Regions from separate parts of the Pseudomonas sp. P65(2024) genome, predicted to be linked through region 1. Evidence: riboswitches for the same ligand, from Rfam matches in the RefSeq annotation. Region 1 holds a riboswitch; the other holds the start of a gene.
The links. A riboswitch is a leader RNA that binds a small molecule or an ion and turns the genes downstream of it on or off. The one in region 1 is predicted to bind cobalamin.
Positions count from the first base shown of each region.

Region 2: it holds a riboswitch for cobalamin, as region 1 does, so the genes downstream of both, AC25MA_RS22915 (CbtB domain-containing protein) here and AC25MA_RS07165 (TonB-dependent receptor plug domain-containing protein) in region 1, are expected to answer to the same signal.

Region 1 covers NZ_JBLIYX010000003.1:377,349-380,744, reverse strand. The annotation lists gene AC25MA_RS07170 (hypothetical protein) at 1-12, opposite strand, end outside; partial or broken gene AC25MA_RS07165 (TonB-dependent receptor plug domain-containing protein) at 24-1,978, opposite strand; cobalamin riboswitch at 2,069-2,261, opposite strand; gene AC25MA_RS07160 (DUF2946 family protein) at 2,398-2,787, shown strand; gene AC25MA_RS07155 (TonB-dependent receptor) at 2,862-3,396, shown strand, end outside.
Region 2 covers NZ_JBLIYX010000021.1:46,505-49,900, reverse strand. The annotation lists gene cobW (cobalamin biosynthesis protein CobW) at 1-599, opposite strand, end outside; cobalamin riboswitch at 700-899, opposite strand; cobalamin riboswitch at 961-1,182, shown strand; gene AC25MA_RS22915 (CbtB domain-containing protein) at 1,285-1,470, shown strand; gene AC25MA_RS22910 (CbtA family protein) at 1,481-2,176, shown strand; gene AC25MA_RS22905 (cobalamin biosynthesis protein) at 2,176-2,577, shown strand; gene cobM (precorrin-4 C(11)-methyltransferase) at 2,607-3,359, shown strand.

The DNA of each region.
Region 1 (3,396 bases):
CTGGTAGTCCATGCTCACGCCCCTCAGAAGGTGTAGGTGTACCGCAGTTCGCTGGTGAACGGCCGTCCGAGATTGTCGACGTTACTCGCCCGGCTGGTGACATAGTCGCGGTCGAACAGGTTCTCCACCAGCAGGCTCAACCGGTGCTGGCGGGCACCGTCCAGGTAGCGGTAGGCATCGACGTCGACCACCGAGTAATGGCCGTACTCGACGCCCTTGGAGCTGACCACATCGCGAATGTAGCGAATGGCCCCTCCGGCACCCCACATGCGGTCCGCCGATTCGTAGCCGAGCCGCGAGCGGGCGAAAAAACTCGGCACGTCGTTGATCGTCGCCCCGGTGCGCGACTCGGTGAGGTTACGGGTCATGTCGGCCTGCAGGCTCCATTGGTCGTCGAGCTGGATACGTGCATCGGCCTCGAAACCCCGCATCTGCACTTGGCCCTGGCCGTTCACCCACTGGCTGCCGTCCAGGGTGATCAGGTCGGTGATCTTGCGCCGGAACACGGTGACGCTGACGCTGAATTCGCGCGCCAGCAGCAGGCCGTGGTAGTCCAGGCCAAGCTCGGCGTTGCGGCTCTTCTCGGGCTTGAGGTCGCGGTTGCCGATCTCGTCGCCGGGCTCGTTGACGAACAGCTGCTCGGCGTTGGGCAGCTTGTAGGCGCTGCCGTACTGGCCACGCAGTTGCCAGTTGTCGTTCAGGTCGTACAGCGAGGTAAGCATGCCGACGGTGGCGCTGTCGCCGCCGCTCATGGCCTCGTGGCGCACGCCAAGGCTCGGGTGCCAGTCCGGCAAGGCCTCGATCCTGGGCCGCAGCTGGGCATACAGCGCATTGGCCTGGGCCTTGTTGTCGTCGATCACCAGCACATCGTCCTGGCCCTTGAACCACTGGTTGTCGGAACCGAACACCAGCACATGGCCGCCGTCGAGTTCGGCCTTGCCCTCGGCCTGCACGCCCCAGTCGGTGAAACCCCAGTAGTCGTTGTGGTTGACCACGTTACGGCTGCCATCGTCACGGTTGTTGATGCGGGTGTAGCGGGTGTCCAATCGTTGACGTGGCCCTTGATGAAGTAGCTCAGGCGCTCGTTGAGGCGCTGCTCGAAGGTCGCCGTGGCGATCTGCTGCACGCGGTCATTGGTGGTCTTGTAGTTGTTCACTGGCCGGGCGAAATCAAGGTTGGCGTCGGTGTACTGGTAGAACAGTTCCAGCCGCGCATCGTCGCCGAAGGCCTGGACCGCCTTGCCGCCGAAGGTGGTCACCTCGTAACCGCGTTTCTTGTCGCTGACGTTGCCGCTGTAGTCGCGGTTGCGAAACGGCTGGTAGCCGTCGGAGACGTTGTGGCTGACATAGGCCAGCAGGCCCAGGTCGCCGAAGCCGTTACTGAAGATCCGCTCGACGCGGGCGTCCTTGCTGCTGCCGGCGAAGCTGTCCAGGCCCAGGTTGACCTCACCCGAAGCCTCGCGGCTCTGCGGGCTGCGGGTGACGATATTGATCACCCCGGCCACCGCCTGGGTACCGAATAACAGGCTCTGGCCGCCCTTGAGCACCTCGATGCGCTCCACCGCGTTGGCCGGCAGGGTGTCCAGGTACAGGCCGCCGTACAGGCGGTTGTTCAAGCGCACGCCGTCGAGCAGGATCAGGGTGTCGTCGTTACGCCCGCCGAGCAGCGAATAGGTGCCGTAGTCGAACGGGCCGTTCTTCGGCGCGACGTAGAAGCCAGGGATGAACATCTGCATCACCCGGGTGATGTCGGCGCCGGGGCCGGCGCGCTCGATCTGCTCACGGCTGACGATCTCGACCTTGCTGCCGTACTGGGCCATGGCGGCGACGTTGGTCGACTCCACCGAAGGCGCGACGACGATCTGCTGGTCGAGGACCAGGGGCGTGTTTTCGGCCAGTGCCAGGGGGCTGGCCAGGCATCCCAGAAGCAGGGTCCGGGCCTTGGGGGATAAACGTCGGGAGTGAATCACAGCAATCATGCTCTTCTCGAAAGTGACTTTCGCAGAAGCACGCAGGAGCACGGATCGCGCACACGCCAATACCGGCCCATGCCCGCCCACCGCAGGAGTTTGCCTACCACATTCCAGGCCGGTCTCCGGGCTCGCAAGACTAGACGCCTTCACCTTCCCATGGCGCATTGGCCACAGTGGTCTGTCGAAGGCATCACTTGCATACCGTTGCGGGGGCAGCACCGGACTCGTACCGGTTTCCCGTTTAACCCCATGCGCGGCGGCATGGGACACCTGAAATCGGTCGGCATCTGAACACCTGGGGCCCAGAGGCGTCAAGCCAGGCAGGCGTATCGTTTCGAATGCTTTTTATCGCAGGAACACTCTAGGCAGATGTGTCAAAAGTTGTAGAATCCGCACGCCCAACCCATTCCCTTCGAGCTTTGCCGATGAAGCTGGCCCGCCACACACGATCGCAAGTCGCCTGGGTGCTGTATTTCAGCATCTTGTTCGGCTCGTTGCTGTGCGCCATGGGCCATGGACAGATGGCAGGCTTGCGCCTGGCCGGCCTGGATGACGCCGCCTGGTGCGCGGCCGACAGCAGCGGCGTGTTCAAGGGCGACCAGGACATCACCGACCCGGTGCTGCCTGCCGGCGGCGACTGCGTGATCGCCAGCCTGTTCAGCGCCACCCTGCTGGCGGTGTTCTTCGGCCTGCTGGCCCTGCTCGCCGGGGAGTCGAGCAAACCCTTACCCAGACAACCCGCGCCGCCCCTGCCCAAGCAGCGCTGGCCCCTGGTCAATCCGCGCGCCTCCCCCGCTTCGCTTCTCGCGTTCTGACATCGCCACGCCCAAGTACTACTGCCTGATCGGCAGCGGGCGTGCGCCCACCGATTTCAGCCAGGAAGCCTTGCATGTTCCGCATGACCACTTTGGCGCTGCTCGTAGGCAGCGCAACCTGCGCCTGGGCGCAGGATGACACCCTGACCCTGCCCGCCAGCAACGTCACGGCCACCGCCGACCAACCCAAAGAAGCCACCACGCTCGATCTTGACCGCCCCATCGAAAGCGGCTCGCGGCTGAACCTCAGCGCCCGCGAAAACCCCGCCTCGGTCAGCGTTGCCGACCGCAAGACCATGGAGCGCATCGGCGCGCGCAACTTCCAGGACGCCGCCAACGCCCTGCCCGGGGTCAACGCCTCGGCACCGCCCGGCTGGGGCGGCTACGTGTCTTACCGTGGTTTCAACGGCGCCCAGATCAGCCAGTTGTTCAACGGCATCAACCTGCAGTACGGCGCCACGGCGCGCCCGGTTGGCGCGTGGATCTACGACCGCGTCGAACTGCTCGGCGGCCCCTCGTCGTTCCTCAACGGCAGTGGCGCGGTCGGCGGCAGCCTGAACATGATCACCAAACTGGCCAACCGCGATGAGGACAGCTTCGAAGGCCGCG
Region 2 (3,396 bases), on a different contig from region 1:
ACCTTGGCCAGGCCCTCGGCGTCGATCAGGTCGGCCTTGTTCAGCACCACCAGGTCGGCACTGGCCAGCTGGTCGGCGAACAGCTCGTGCAGCGGCGACTCGTGGTCGAGGTTGGGGTCGAGCTTGCGTTGGGCATCGACCTGCTCCGGGTAGGCGGCAAAGGTGCCGGCGGCCACGGCCGGGCTGTCGACCACGGTGATCACCGCGTCGACGGTGCAGGCGTTGCGGATTTCCGGCCATTGAAAGGCCTGTACCAGCGGTTTGGGCAAGGCCAGGCCGCTGGTCTCGATAAGGATGTGGTCGAGGTCGCCGCGACGGGCCACCAGCTCGCGCATCACCGGGAAGAACTCTTCCTGCACGGTGCAGCACAGACAACCGTTGGCCAGCTCATAGACGCGGCCGTTGGCCTCTTCCTCGGTGCAGCCGATGCTGCACTGCTTGAGGATCTCGCCGTCGATGCCCAGCTCGCCGAATTCGTTGACGATCACCGCGATGCGGCGGCCCTGGGCGTTGTCGAGCATATGGCGCAGCAAGGTGGTCTTGCCCGAGCCGAGGAAGCCGGTAACGATGGTGACGGGAAGCTTGGCCAGTGTTTTCATGTCGCGATGCCCTTGGCAGCAATGGCGCGGGCATGCAGGACGACAGCCACGGCCCTGCCGGCCTGGCGCGTTCGCCACCGGATCACCCCGCCCGGTTGAAAGTCGAAAACGTCACGAGGCAGGTCTCCTGGCTCGCACCGCTGCGGCTCGCTGGCCGGTGGGCCGGCGCCTTCCCGCGCGCCTGCGCAGTGGCTGTGCCGAACCCTTCAGTGCTTACAGTTGCGGGGGCAGCCGCGGCTTGTACCGCGTTCCCGTCTTAGCTCGGGCCAACGCCCGAGAACCTCGCAGCGGCAAGGCTACGCAGTGCCTGCCTGGCGGTCAACCGCCATGGCGATTGACGCGGGCCCGGCCCCGTGATTTGCTAGCGCATTGCGTTCAGGTGCCCCCGACGGGGGTGAAACGGGAAACCGGTGCGTCGCGCCTCCATTGCTAAGGAGCCGACAAGGCCGGTGCTGCCCCCGCAACGGTAAGCGAGAGAAGCGTCCGAACCACTGTGCCAACAGTAAGGCATGGGAAGGTGACGCCCCACGGAGTCCTGCTCCACCTCGCCAGCCCGGAGACCGGCCTGACACGTGCTCACAGTACACCCCGCGGTGGGCGGGCGTCGTCGTATCACCTGGGCCAATCGTGCCCGGGGTCGTCGCGCATGTCCGTTGCCACAACAAAAGCAGCAGAGGAACGCGTCATGCCCATCACCAGCGCCAAACACAGTATCGCCACCCCCGTCAGCCTCAGCCAGCGACTGATCGTCGCGGTCGGCGCCAGCCTGCTGGGCCTGTGCCTGGTGTACTTCGCCGGTTTCTCGCACATCGAGGCAGTGCACAACGCTGCCCACGATACCCGCCACAGCGCCGCCTTCCCTTGCCACTGAGTAAACCCGCATGATTACGCGCATCGCCCGTACCGCGGGCTTCAGCGGCCTGCTCGCGGCCCTGCTGCTGACCCTGCTGCAAAGCTTCTGGGTCACCCCACTGATTCTCCAGGCGGAAACCTACGAGTCCGCCGCCCCGGTCGCCGAACACCATGAGCACGGCGACGCCACCGCGCCCCACGAGCATGAGCACAGCGCCGAAGCCTGGTCGCCGGAAGACGGCTGGCAGCGCGTGCTGTCCACCACCGGTGGCAACCTGGTGGTCGCCGTCGGTTTCGCCCTGATCCTGGTCGCTCTCTACGGCCTGCGTGAACCGAACCGCGTGGCCACCGGCGCGCTGTGGGGCCTGGCCGGCTTTGCCGTGTTCTGCCTGGCGCCGACCCTTGGCCTGCCACCGGAACTGCCCGGCACCGCCGCCGCCGACCTCGGTCAGCGCCAGACCTGGTGGATCGGCACCGCAGCGGCCACCGCCGCCGGCCTGGCGTTGTTGGTGTTCGCCCGGCACTGGCTGCTCAAGGCGCTGGGTGCCGCTCTGCTGGTGATCCCGCACCTGATCGGCGCGCCACAGCCGGCCGTGCATGAAAGCCTTGCGCCGCAAGCCCTCGAGACCCAGTTCAAGATCGCTTCCTGGCTGACCAACGCCGCGTTCTGGCTGGCCCTGGGCCTGCTCAGCGCCTGGCTGTACCGTCGCTCCAGCCAGGCCTGATGCGCGATCTGCCTGCTCAGCCGGCGTTGTACGCCGGCTTTGGCTGTCGCCGCGGCTGCCCGGTCGAGACCCTGGCGGTATTGCTGCGCCAGACCCTCACCCGCAACGCCCTGCCCCTCTCGGCCCTGCGCGGCATTGCCAGCATCGAGCCCAAGGCCCGCGAGCCCGGCCTGCTGGCACTGGCCGAGCGCCTAGGGCTGCCGTACATCTGTTTCGATGCCGCGCATCTACTGGTTTTCGAAGCGCAGCTCAGCCAGCGTTCGCCCACGGCGTACGCGCAGACAGGCTGCTGGGGCGTCGCCGAAAGCGCCGCACTGGCCCTGGCCGGCGATAACGGCCGCCTGCACGTGCCGAGGCAGGTCCTCGGCAGCGCTACCCTGGCCCTGGCCATCGGCGGATAATCCGCCACTCTTCTATACAAGGAACCCCCATGACGGTCTATTTCATCGGCGCCGGCCCCGGCGATCCCGAGCTGATCACGGTCAAGGGCCAGCGCCTGATCCGCCAGTGCCCAGTGATCGTCTATGCCGGCTCCCTGGTCCCCGCCGCCGTGCTGGAAGGTCACCAGGCGCACACGGTAATCAACAGCGCCGAACTGCACCTGGAGCAGATCGTCGAGGCGATGCGCCAGGCTCACGCCAACGGCGAGGACGTGGCGCGCGTGCACAGCGGCGACCCCAGCCTTTATGGCGCCATCGGCGAACAGATCCGCCACTTGCGCGAACTGGATATCGACTACCAGATCGTCCCCGGCGTCACCGCCACCGCCGCCAGTGCCGCGCTGCTCGGCTGCGAGCTGACCTTGCCCGATGTGGCGCAGACCGTGATCCTCACCCGCTTTGGCGACCGTTCGCCAATGCCGGCCGGTGAGCAACTGGCCGACCTGGCCCGCCACGGCAGTACCCTGGCCATCCATCTGGGGGTGCGCCACCTGGCCCGCATCGTCCAGGAGCTGCTGCCACACTATGGCGTCGACTGCCCGATAGCGGTGGTCCATCGCGCCACCTGGCCGGACCAGGACTGGGTCAAGGGCACGCTGGCCGATATCTGCGAGCGCGTTGCCGCCAAGGATTTTCGGCGTACCGCGCTGATCCTGGTCGGTCATGTGCTGGGAGACGCGCCATTCGCCGACTCGGCCCTGTACCGCGCTGGTCACGCCCACCTTTACCGTCCAGGCACGTGAAGCGATTGCCGACCGGGGCGCGGCGTAGCACACTGGG